DNA from 4 places in the Paenibacillus sp. OAS669 genome. Region 4 is predicted to be linked to each of the others. Evidence: riboswitches for the same ligand, from Rfam matches in the RefSeq annotation. Region 4 holds a riboswitch; each other region holds the start of a gene.
What was found. A riboswitch is a leader RNA that binds a small molecule or an ion and turns the genes downstream of it on or off. The one in region 4 is predicted to bind cyclic di-GMP.
Positions count from the first base shown of each region.

Region 1: it holds a riboswitch for cyclic di-GMP, as region 4 does, so the genes downstream of both, GGC63_RS02665 (hypothetical protein) here and GGC63_RS21505 (chemotaxis protein CheX) in region 4, are expected to answer to the same signal.
Region 2: it holds a riboswitch for cyclic di-GMP, as region 4 does, so the genes downstream of both, GGC63_RS17570 (transglutaminase-like domain-containing protein) here and GGC63_RS21505 (chemotaxis protein CheX) in region 4, are expected to answer to the same signal.
Region 3: it holds a riboswitch for cyclic di-GMP, as region 4 does, so the genes downstream of both, GGC63_RS15805 (cadherin-like beta sandwich domain-containing protein) here and GGC63_RS21505 (chemotaxis protein CheX) in region 4, are expected to answer to the same signal.

Region 1 covers NZ_JADBDR010000001.1:685,735-688,847, forward strand. Annotated here, with positions in the region: gene GGC63_RS02655 (adenylosuccinate synthase) at 1-309, opposite strand, end outside; gene GGC63_RS02660 (LysR family transcriptional regulator) at 419-1,318, shown strand; gene GGC63_RS02665 (hypothetical protein) at 1,566-1,865, opposite strand; cyclic di-GMP riboswitch class I at 1,966-2,056, opposite strand; gene GGC63_RS02670 (MDR family MFS transporter) at 2,137-3,113, opposite strand, start outside.
Region 2 covers NZ_JADBDR010000007.1:256,460-259,572, reverse strand. Annotated here, with positions in the region: gene GGC63_RS17585 (hypothetical protein) at 1-260, opposite strand, end outside; gene GGC63_RS17580 (YkvA family protein) at 468-860, shown strand; gene GGC63_RS17575 (class D sortase) at 1,072-1,758, shown strand; cyclic di-GMP riboswitch class I at 1,831-1,921, shown strand; gene GGC63_RS17570 (transglutaminase-like domain-containing protein) at 1,932-2,735, shown strand; gene GGC63_RS17565 (collagen binding domain-containing protein) at 2,968-3,113, shown strand, end outside.
Region 3 covers NZ_JADBDR010000006.1:299,223-302,335, reverse strand. Annotated here, with positions in the region: gene GGC63_RS15810 (helix-turn-helix transcriptional regulator) at 74-928, opposite strand; cyclic di-GMP riboswitch class I at 1,305-1,398, shown strand; gene GGC63_RS15805 (cadherin-like beta sandwich domain-containing protein) at 1,604-3,113, shown strand, end outside.
Region 4 covers NZ_JADBDR010000010.1:85,629-88,741, forward strand. Annotated here, with positions in the region: gene GGC63_RS21495 (carbohydrate ABC transporter permease) at 1-65, shown strand, start outside; gene GGC63_RS21500 (carbohydrate ABC transporter permease) at 85-942, shown strand; cyclic di-GMP riboswitch class I at 1,109-1,193, shown strand; gene GGC63_RS21505 (chemotaxis protein CheX) at 1,293-1,742, shown strand; gene GGC63_RS21510 (sensor histidine kinase) at 1,868-2,977, shown strand.

The DNA.
Region 1 (3,113 bases), on a different contig from region 4:
ACGATCCGAAATCCGAAGCTGAGGTTCCGGAACTTGGCTTGCCAGAAGCTTCTCATACTCCTGAACCAGGCCGCTTATATTGAGCGCAGCACCCGGCCCTATGACATTGATAACCCGTTCGTGGAAAACGCCGGAAGGAAGCATATGCAGCACAAACTTGCCGAATTCATTGATAATCGTATGCCCCGCGTTGTTGCCTCCCTGAAATCGAACCACCACATCCGCATCGGATGCCAGCAAATCCGTTACCTTCCCTTTCCCTTCATCTCCCCAGTTCGCTCCTACGACTGCCGTTACCGTTCCTTTCAAAGAGTATCCTCTCCTTTTGATTTTGTTAGCCTCACATTGTCATTATATTGGTTATTGTGATATAAAAATAATGAATAATATGAATATCTACTATAAATGGAGATAATGGATGGAGACGAATCTGGAAGGATTAAAAGTATTTTTGGCCGTGGCCAAAGCCAGGAGCTTCTCGAAGGCAGCCGAAGCATTGTTTATCACCCAGCCTGCGGTCAGTCATTCGATCAAGCAGCTGGAGGAGCAGCTGGGAGGCCCTCTGTTCTTTCGAACCTCCAGGGGCGTTAAGCTGACCGTAGAGGGGGAGGTGCTGCTTCGTTATGTGGATCAGGCGTTCCAGCTCCTGGCTGAAGGAGAGCGCAAGCTGATGGAAATGCATCAGATGCTTGGCGGCGTCGTGCATATCGGAGCTAATGATACCATCTGCAAGCATGTGTTGATGCCTTACCTGGAATCGTTCCACAAGAGCTATCCTCAAGTGAAGATGCATGTGACGAACCGTACGACGCAGGAAACCGTCAAGCTGTTAAAGGAAGGGAAGATCGATTTTGGGGTCGTGAATCTGCCCATTACGGATCATCAGCTAACCATTCGAAGCTGGAAGCCGCTGCATGATATCTTCGTTGCCGGAGCAAGCTATGCCGAGCTGATGAAAAGGCCGGTGACAGCCGCCGAGCTTGCCCTGCAGCCGCTTATTATGCTCGAGCGGGACAGCAGCATTCGTCAATATGTGGAACGTTTTTTCAATGGTCAGCAAGTTAGAATCACTCCGGAATTCGAGCTGGGAAGCATGGATCTGCTGATCCAGTTCGCCAAGGCGGGATTAGGCATTTCCTGCGTCACCAAGCAGTTCGTCAGCGATGAGCTGGCTTCGGGCGAGCTGTTCCCGGTGCTGCTGGAGCCCGAAATTCCTCCCCGTCATATCGGTATCGTGACCTTGAAGGATGTCCCGTTATCTTTTGCGGCTACAACGATGCTTGATCTTTGTCTGAAGGACGGACCTGCCGCTCCATAGCCGGATGGAAGCAGCTTCTTATGAACAAAATGGCAGTTGCGTTAGTTAAGACGAACTCTAAACTCCGACAAACATCTTTTTCAGTATGGCTATGTTAATAGTCGAAGAGGATTCCGCAATATAGTTAAATTCGGCCGCTTTTCCATTAGGCGGTTTCCTTTTTATCGAAAATGGAACAGTTGGATTTGACATAGCCATATATAAAAAGAATGCACCGCTGCTTGCAGCAATGCATTCCTTTTGGCGGCTAAGCCAGCCTTCTTGCTTCGAGTCTGCAGCTTAAGTAATCGTACAGGCTCAAAAACAAATCGTTCACGAAATCGCACCGAAACGAGAATTTCACTTCCCCGCGCCAGTAAAAGGTCAGCAGATGGCTGTTTTTACCCATAACCATCTCTACGTCCCAACAGGGATGCTGCAGCTCGAACACTTCCTGGTTAATAAACATCTTGGGTCCTTCATTAGACAAATATACGCCGATCAAATTGCTTCCGAGCTTTGTAAAAAAGCCTTGCTTGGTCATAAACTCCCGTTCTTCACCCGACATGGCGAGACCCCCCTGACTGTAACTTTTGCGTACCCAAACACGACGAAAAGACCCCTCTGAGCCTAGGCAGGAGTCCGCTATCTATGCGTAACACCGTTCCTTCGGCAGCTGGCTGGCAAGAACCTCTGCGAGGATTCGTAGCCCCTGTAGCTTTGCGTCACAAGCTTTCACCTGCTTTGCCTTTTCGAGATCGAATCTGTCAATTCGCGCAACAAAATACGACATCCCTAGCATATAAGATAGGCCCTAAGGAATACATATTCTTTAATACCTAATTTCGCGAATTTTCCACGGACTTTAGACCTAATTTATAAATTTGTTCTCCCCTGCGGTAGAATAAGGTTCCGAACAAGGTAATCACAGCCATTGTGACAAATAGTCCCGATCCGCCCCAATGCGTAAGCAGGACACCCCCCACCATCGGACCTATGAAATGTCCCAAATTATTGAACGATTGCGCACCGAAATAAGTGCCCCTCATACCTTCCGGTGCCAGCCGGTCTACCAGTACGTTTGCCTGCGGATAATTCAGAATTTCTCCCAGCGTGAAGAAGAACATGGATAGCATAAAACTAATCCAGCCCGCCGACAGAGCGAATCCGATATCCCCTACGGCAAACATCACGTTCCCGATTGCAATAGCTGTCATCGGCCCCCACCGTTCGAACAGTCTTGACAACGGAACTTGAAGCAGCACGACGACAACGGCATTCAGGCTCATAAGCAGCGCGAATAGCGAGGCGCCGCCGGCAATATTTTGTTCAATATATTGCGATAAGGTCACGGTCATCTGGGAGTATCCGATCGCTCCCATGATAGCGCCGCCGATATAAAAGCGGAACACCCTGTCTTTTCGTACGATATTCCATGCGGATAATATCGTTACACTGCTGCGTTTCTCCCCCTCGATCCGTTTGATGCCGAACCTGCGCAGCAGCACTCCCAGACCTGCCGCATACAGAAAATAAAATAACCCCGTAACCATAAATGGCAGCCAAGCTTCCATCGTACCGAAGAAAGCGCCGAGCAGCGGTCCCACTGATACGCCGACATTAATGGCAATATAGCGTAAGGAAAATACTTTGAGCCGTTTTTCCTTGACCGTCACGTCCGCCATTAACGCCTGGGATACCGGTTCATATAAGGAACGGCAAAGTCCGTTCAGCATATTGAGCAGCATGAATGCGACCGGAGACTTCACCAAGGCAAAACCAAAAAATACGAGCACCCATCCGTACAGTGCCGCCA
Region 2 (3,113 bases), on a different contig from region 4:
ACATAGGTCTTAATAAGCCATATGGCGAGAGCGATGATGAACAAACCTTTGACGATAGGGAAATCGTCGACGATAGGAATTCGAAGGCCATCCTCAATGAATCGTGACAGGACGAACGCAGCCGCAAACAAGATTGCTGTGATGAGAAGGTTTTGCTTGAACCGCCCATTCCATTGGATAAGGGATAGGAGGGTTTTGAATATAAACAGCAGGAAGAAAAAAGAGAATAATCCTAAAAAGACATAAAGGATAGAAAACATGGTGCAAACATCCCTTCGGATCCTTTGGTAACATTATATTCATAATAACAGGTTGAAAATAATTGGTAAACGCTTCCTGATAGGATGATGGATAAATTTGTTGAAAAAGAAGGAAATAGGGCGGTGAGTGTAGAAATGGAGCGGATGCTGAACCTGCGCTATGTTCGTATAAGGGTCCGGCTGATTGAGAAAAGGATGTGATCGGAAATGGAAAACTCCAAATACGAAAAGCATTATTCGGAGCAAGGATTCTGGTCCAAGCTGAAAAAGCATGCGAAGGATGCCGGATCCAAAGTCGTTTACAGCGGGCTGCTCTTATACTATGCGCTTCAAAGTCCTTCTACGCCGACAAAAGCGAAGATTCAAATTTATGGTGCGCTCGGCTATTTGATCCTGCCGATTGATATCGTTCCGGATATGCTGCCTGTCGTAGGCTATGTGGATGATTTAGGCGCTTTGATGCTGGCCATTGGTGCCGTTGCCATGAACATAGACAATTCCGTTAAGCAAAAAGCCAAAGAGAAGCTGAAGGATCTTTTCGGAGACGATGCCGTCAACCACCAGGACATTATAGATATCGACGCTCACATCGTAGAATAGAGGATACTAAACAGGAAAGAGCACCGCACAGTGCTCTTTTTGCATGTGTAACGAATGTATTCAGCAATGCGTTTGTTAGTATACGAGTGATAGGATCCGATAGTCTGCCGAAACGGAAGCTGATAGGTTTCAGATTGGCTTCCCTTTTTTACCAAATAGAAAATGTTTATAATGAATGAGATAGATCCAACCATCACCGGAGGTAGAAGCCATGAGGATCAAAAAAATCATTTCCGCAGCGTGCATTGTCGTTGGAATTGCTGTGATGGCCTACCCGACGGTGAATGACCGTTACGAGAGCTATAAGCAGCAGCAGATTTTAGAGCAGTGGCAGGAAAGCTTGCAGTATCTAGATCAAGCCGGTTCAGATCCGGAGCCAGAGCAGGAACCGGTCACGGTTCCTTTGCCTGCGCCCGTTCCATTGAGTGCGGATGTGGTAGAGGTCCAGCCCGCGCCATTGAAGGCGGAACCGACCCCAGTCCCTCTATCTATCGGGCAGAAGAATGTGGAGGGTGTCCTCAAGATCGATAAGATCGACTTGAAGCTTCCTATTATCAAGAACGCAACGGCGGCGAATCTGAAGCTGTCGGTTGCCAGTATGGCGAATACAGGCAAGCCGGGAGAAATCGGCAATTATGCCATTGCGGGACATAGGAATCTTACGTATGGCAAAAATTTTAACCGCTTGGATGAAGTGACCGAGGGCGACCTCATAGAGGTAGATACGGGGAGCAAGCAGTATCGCTATAAGGTAGAAAGCAAGCAATACGTACTTCCCGAGGAAGTATGGGTGCTGAAAGGAAACGGCAAAGATCGGCAAATTACGCTAATTACCTGCCATCCTATGGAAAATCCGACACATCGCATCATAGTTAAAGGAAAATTGATAGAAGAGTGAGCATTTAGAACTAGAGAGGAAACAAATGGTATGCTATACTCATAGATAACCAAATAAGTTTTCGGTGCTTTCCACCGATAAAGGCAAATTCAGCGAAAGCTGGAGACGCAAAGCTATAGGGCCTTCCCTGGTCAAACTACCAGGATGGCAGCCAGTTACCGAAAGGAGAGTCTATGTTTCGTACATTAGGAGCATTGTTGCTGATCGCTGCGCTATTTCTGACTACGGCGCCTAAAGTTACCCATGCCGCTGCCGGACAACCTGTTCTGGATAAGAGTTCTCTGAGCAACGGGATTATTAAGGTCCATTATGCGGATCTAGAGCATAAGGCACTTGTGCGTGTAACCAAGGGCGAGGTCCAAATGGATTATAACCTGGTGGACGGGGCATCCTACCCTCTGCAATTGGGTGACGGCAGCTACCATGTACTGGTTGCGAAACAGATTTCCGACAACAAATATCAAGTGATTTTGCAGGAAAATGTCGACGTGAAGACGGTGAATGAGCAGGCCGTGTTTTTGCAGTCCATATCTATAGCGAGCTGGAACGAGACGACCAAAGCTGTAGTGGAGGCAAAGAAACTAGCCGCGAATGCTGCAACCGATGAAGATAAAGTAAAAGCGATTTATGCCTTTTTGACGCAAAACTACAAATATAGTGAGAGTAAAGCACAAACTGTAGACACAGGCTATATCCCTGACTTGGATAAGGTATACGAGGAATCCGGCGGAATATGCTTTGATTATGCTGCTACCTTCACGGCAATGGCCAGAAGCTTGGGAATCCCGACCCGATTGGTAATGGGATACGAGGTCCATGCCCCCGAGGTGTATCATGCGTGGAATCAAGTATATCTCAAGGATCTTCAAGAATGGGTCATTATCGACACCACCTATGACGCGTCCCGTGTACAAAGCGGGCAAGAGACAACTATGATAAAAAACAGTGCCGATTATGTTGTTACTGAGATCTATTAAGTAACTTCCATTCGCCTAGCCGGCGGGAAATCGCAGCCTGAAGAATCTGCATTTGATGCGGGTTCTTTTTTTTGTGCAATCGAACAGCGGCCTGTTGTTCAGAAATTATTCAGATCGGTGATTTACAATGACTTCGGTAATGAAACCGTAGAAGGATTTATGAAATTAGACTACGTGAAAGGGGTGATAAGAAGGGTTTCATTCATAGTAAGACGAGGGAAGGGAAAAACATATGTGGAGGAAAAAAACCAGTGCGCTGCTGATCGCTCTATTGTTTGTTATCCAGAGCCTATCGGGAGTCGGTTGTTTGACTCAGGCCTTTGCCTCAGGCACTATTACCGGCAACATCATCAACAGCGTAACCATGACGGTATACGA
Region 3 (3,113 bases), on a different contig from region 4:
GGGAGTAACAGTCTAACATCGAGGGCCGTATTCCCGCCCCCGCCGATTCATTCCAGATGTAATAGGAAAGACACTAGGAAAGCTGCCTGTCCTGCTCCAGTATACGCAATAAGGTTTCCTCCGTACCTGAACCGGTTACCGGGACAAAGAAACACCAGTGCAGGCTTGGGTCATTATCAACTGCCGCCGCGGAATGGATCGCGAACTCCATCTCATGCCCGTCGGGAAGATGGAATAAAGCGGTTGTTACTCGCTTTTGCTTGATTTCATAAAGTTCCCAGAAATGCACAAACTCCTCACTTTCCCGTCTTAAGCGTTCTAGCCTTTCCATATACAACGGGTTGTCCTTATAGCGTTCGAAGCTTGCCCGCAGAACTGCTACGGAGTAACGGGCAAAGCCTTCCCAATTCACCAGTTTGTTGCGGTAATCCGGCTTAAAAAACATAATGTTCAGCATATACCGTTCGTTTTCCGGCATATTGCCGAAATCGGCTATGATCAGTTCTGCTGCCCGATTCCAGACGATAACATCCGTACCCTCATCCGTGATGAAAGAAGGATAATGCAATTGATCGACAATTTTTTGCAAAAATCCCGTATCCGACCCGCCGCTGTTCGGCAGGGTACCGGCGCTTGCCGGGTCTACATTGGCCAGATCGAACAGATGCTTCTGCTCATCTTCATCAAGCTGCAGCGCTTGGCTGATACTAAGCAGCACTTCCGGTGAAGGATTAACCTCTCTGCCTTGCTCCAGCCAGGAATAGTAAGTCACGCTCATATTGGCAAGATAAGAGACTTCTTCTCTTCGAAGCCCCGGGGTACGTCTTCGTCCGGGCAGCGGCTGTATCCCCGCCTCCGAAGGCTGCAGCCGTTCCCTGCGCGATTTGATAAAATCGCCCAATGCGGATGAAGAACGATTCGTTTTCATATAGGGTCCACCTTCCTTACATTCCTAGAGGGACATCACTACTCTCTCCATGATCACCGTATAAACAACCATATAAGAACATTGTAATCTCTGTAACCTGCAGATTTCCACCTCCGATGGAATGGATAGACAAAGAAGATGTTAAAATGCTCGATTTAGAACCGGGTACCAGGTAAACGTTATTATCAAGCCTGAAGCAAGATGCTAATCCTCCGATTGATAGACATGTTGCGACATGGCTGGCCGGAGTTGTTCAGAAATTGTTCAGATTTGTCAAATATAATGAAAATATTGGGACAAAAGTACCTTAACGTAATTTTACCCATAAATTATACTATGTCTGAGCTACTATCCATTACATATTTGAAAAGAGATCGTACGATAATAGCAAACCAGTCGAAAGGCTGGGACGCAAAGCTAAAGGGGCTAAGGGTTTGTTGTAAAATGACCAATGCCAGCCAGCTACCGAATACGACGGGAACCTCCGTCTATTAGCGAATGCCCGCTTTTGGACTGGGGTTTTTTGTATTTTTAAGATAGGGGGAGTTGCTAATGTCGAATGTACCCTGTTTGGAGGTGAGTAATAAAAGAGCGCGGCTTAAAGAAGAGGGGAGAACTCTGCTGAGTCGCCAGATTTGAGACTATGAATTTTATATATGGAGGAGTGAACAAAAGTTGAAATTAAAAAACCGAAGTATGTTATCGCTTCTAATGGCAATCGTTATGGTATTGACGATGATCCCTTTTCAGCCGTTAGAAGCAGAAGCAGCGGCAACGCCGACACTTGAACTCGGGAATCCTGTTGGAGTAACCGGGGCAACCTATCAGCTGCCTAATGCTGCATTTGGAAGTACAGGCGTTGTTGATACAAAGGGCGGGTACTTTACAGTTGCTGTAAATGGAGGCTCCATTACTCTTGGAACTCTATCTAGCGGTATTACCGAGTTGACTAATGGCATAACCATTAATGGTATTACTACTGATAAATCTACACCTGCAAATAGAGTGTTCAATTTCTCGGGTAGTACTAAGTATGAAGACATTCAAGCCGCTATTCGAAACATGACATTTACACCGGCTACAGGGCAAACTCAAAATGTCATTGTCAATGTAACACCAGGGGCGCCATTGACCGATGGAAAAACCTCTGTGCGTACCTATAATGGACGCCATTTTGTATATGTGGCAAGAGAAAGTAACGGTACCATGACATTCAAGGATGCTGTGACTACCGCAGAGGGCATTAACGGACATCTTGTAGAACCGGCAAAAGATAATCCTGGAGAAATGCTTGCGATTGCCAGTATGTTTAAAGAATTTAAGAGTTTCTGGTCAGGAAGCTGGTACTTTATAAGCTTTATTGGCGCTACCAAAACCTACAAACCTAATTGGGATACTTCTGTTGGTGCATACACAAGGTATGTATCAACGGGCTTCCAAACAGGTCTTGAAACCTCGAATGAGATTGTACCTAATGGAAACTACGATCATATTACACTTTTGCTAGATAAAAATAATACCAAAATAGGTTACTTACCCGTGCTTAATATACACGGCAGCAGTACATATAGAGACCCGGGAGTTATTGTCGAATATAATCCCGGTGTCATTGACAACATCACGGCCACCAAAGTTATGGTAGATAAAACACAGCTGCAAGCGGCGGTCGATAGGATCAATCAAGAGGGCTTGCAAGCAGCTGACTTTACGCCGGAGAGCTGGAAAGCGTTAGACGATGCATTGAAGAATGCACAGAATGTGCTCGGCAATCCTAATGCCACCCAGGAGCAAGTCAACGATGCATTGGCTGCTTTGGAATCGGCCCGCAAAGATCTTGTGAAGAGGGATCCGGTGCTTAGCGGGTTAAACCCTAGTGTTGGAGCTGCGGTATATGGTAACCCTTCGGCAGCAGCTGGCCAACCTCTTACGTTAACTCCAGCATTTGACGGGAAGTCGTATTTGAACTATAAAGCGACGGTAACGGAAGACGTATATAGCGTCGCCATCGCTCCGAAGACGGCGGACGAGAACAGTACAGTGAAGGTGATCTTCAACGGCCAATCGGTAGATGCGGAGGATTGGGCGAACTTGCCGCTTCAGCCGGGTCTGAATGTGATTGAAGTCGTTGTTACTCACACGAACGGCCAGCAGAATACGTATCGAATTGAAATTACGAAACCAAGCA
Region 4 (3,113 bases):
TTGTCATCATTTTATTGCTGTCTCTGCTGCAGATGAAGATATTAAGCAGCAAAACAGAGTATTAGGCCCTAGGGGGTGAAGGCAGTGAAGGTTACAGGAAACGCCGGTGGAACGAACAAGAGGCGCCGGTTCGGGGCTACTATAGTTCTGCTTCATATCGTACTCAGCATCGGAACAGTGGGAATGGTATTTCCTTTTGTGTGGATGATCGCCACCTCCTTGAAGCTGCCGAAGGACGTATTCTCCTTGCAGCTGATTCCGGAGACGATGACCCTTGATAATTATGCGGCCTTGTTCGTCCAATCCCCGTTCGCCGACTGGATGCTGAACAGCCTGGTCGTGGCCTGCATAACGACGGCAAGCGTGGCGCTGTTTGATACGGTAGCAGGCTATATTCTGGCCCGATTTTCATTTCACGGCAAGCAGGTTATCTTTATCGCCATCTTAAGCACGATGATGGTGCCTACGGAGATGCTGATCATCCCCTGGTATATCGCCTCTGTTCAACTGGATTGGGTAGATACGTATACGGGGATTTTGTTTCCCGGGATCATGTCGGCTTTCGGCATTTTCCTGATGAAGCAATTTATGGAGCAGGTTCCTCAAGAGCTGCTGGACGCAGCCAGAGTCGACGGTTTGAATGAATGGAGCATCATGGTGCGTATTGCGGTGCCTCTTGTTCGTCCCGCGCTGGCTGCGTTAGGAATACTTACTTTTTTATCCAGCTGGAACGCTTTTATTTGGCCGCTTATTGTGACCCAGTCGCCCGAACGATTAACCATTCCGGTGGGCATTTCCTTCTTCTCGAGCGAACAGAAGGACAGCAGCAGCTGGGCGATGATTATGACAGGAGCAAGTGTCTCGGTGCTTCCGCTAATCGCCGTATTCCTGTTGTTTCAAAAGCATATTATCCGCGGCATTGCATTAACGGGACTGAAATAGGTTCTTCACCATTTGGCGGGTACTCATATGAATTTGGCCTCTTTACAAATAGCCGGATATAGTAGTAAAGTCATGGAGATACGGTTGGTGCTATAGGAAAACAAGTACTATTTTGCCAGCTTGTATGCTACAATGGATGTAGTTTGGCTATATAATCACCATGACAAATCGATAATGGCAAACTTGCCGAAAGGCAGGGACGCAAAGCCACAGGCCTAAAGGAGCATTCCTATGGCGGCTGGGTTACCGAAAACGGCGCATAGGTTCTAAGTTTTGCAAAAACAAGACTGCCCAATTTCGGGCAGTTTTTTTTAATTCTTATAACTTTCTTTGTAAAGGGGCTGTATCATGTGCAAGCAAACTTCGTGAACCCGTTCTTAACTTCTTCACTTCATGTCATTGAAACGCTGATCCAAATTAAACCCATTGTCGGGCAGCTTAGTATGAGAACGATCCAATACACGGAGGATTACGTTTGGCTCAAAATCGGGATTCTGGGCCAGCTGCAAAAGGATATTATTTTTGGTATTCCCGAGACGGTTGCTTTACGGATGGTATCCGGGATGATGGGCGGCTATCCCCTCACGCATTTTGATGAGATGTGCCAGAGCGCGGTCGGCGAGCTGGGGAATATGATTAGCGGAAATGCCAGCACCTTGCTGTTTCAGCAGGGGATCGAAGTCGATATTACACCGCCGAGCCTCATTAACGGAGCTGCAAACCATTGGGGGGGCGAAGTGTTCAGTATTCCTCTTAGTCTGGAAACCATCGGAGAATTTCATATTTATATTTCCGCATAATAATGTATACTATTCCTATGAGACAAAATGTATATAAAGTCCTATAGTTTTGAGCATTGGACTTCCGATCTCTTTATGATATGTTATGTAATATCACACTCCTATATATAGGCGGGTTTTCTTTTATGGATGCAGAGCCTTTGTTAAAGCATGTAAGGGATAAGAAGTCACAGGTTATTGAGCAGTGGCAGAAGCTGATGGAGGAGCAGATTTTACGCGGGTATAATGTATCCAATATGATGCGCAGGGGCGACATCTATTTTGATTATATTACCGATCTTCATATTCCCCCGGAGCAGCATCCGATTCGGCAATTGGTTGACGATTGGTGCGGAAGGTTCGAGGAATTGGGGCTTCAAATTATTGATATTATTCAATGCTCTCACTCATGGCGCCGCGCCTTGCTGGATGTACTCGGAGATTCGCTGCCGGCAACCTTGTATCACCAAATTTGTCTTCGAATCGACGATTTCGAGGGAATCCTATGCAAGCATTATTGGCAGATTACATTGGCTTCAATGATAGAAAAAGATACGGCTATTCACCAGCTTCACGACGACCGGATGAATCTGATCGGGAAAATGGCCGCCAGCATGGCGCACGAAATTCGCAACCCTTTAACTTCTATTAAAGGGTTTATTAAACTGCTTCGTTCTAATATCCATTCTCTGCCAAAAGAGAAGATAGACTCCTATTTGGAGTTCATAGAGGATGAATGCAACAATATGCATATGCAGGTGACCGGATTTCTCAGCTTCTCCAAGAAGCCTATGGTGGAAGAAGAGAAGGAGCCGATCTCCGTCAAGCAGATGCTGGAATACAACCTGTCGTTGCTGCGCCCTCGACTAATTAATGAAAATGTCAATCTGTGCGTTAAAATTCCGGAACATATGACCCTTCGCGTTCAGAGGCTGGGAATCCAACAGGTGCTGAACAATTTGATTAATAATGGTATCGATGCGCTCTCTCAAGCGAAGTACGATAAAAAAATGAAGATATCCGCCTTCGAGGACCAGCGTAAAGCCTATATTCACATTACGAATAACGGTCCTCCTATTCCGGCGGAGCTGGCCAAATCGCTATTTGTCCCATTTGTTACCAACAAAACGAATGGAACGGGCCTAGGGCTTACGATTTGCAAGCAAATTATGCATAAAAATGACGGGGAGATCTCGTTCTCCAGTACGGATAAGGAAACTGTATTTATGCTGACCTTTCCCAAGTCGGCTTCCTGAATAACTGAATCCATAAAAGAGGAACTGCAAGCGATTAAGCTTGCGGTTTTTTTGTATGCACATATACCTGCAATAACTTACCAACGGTTAAATAAGGAGCCGAGAGGGGTTTGTTCATGCTCCGTTCATATTCGTG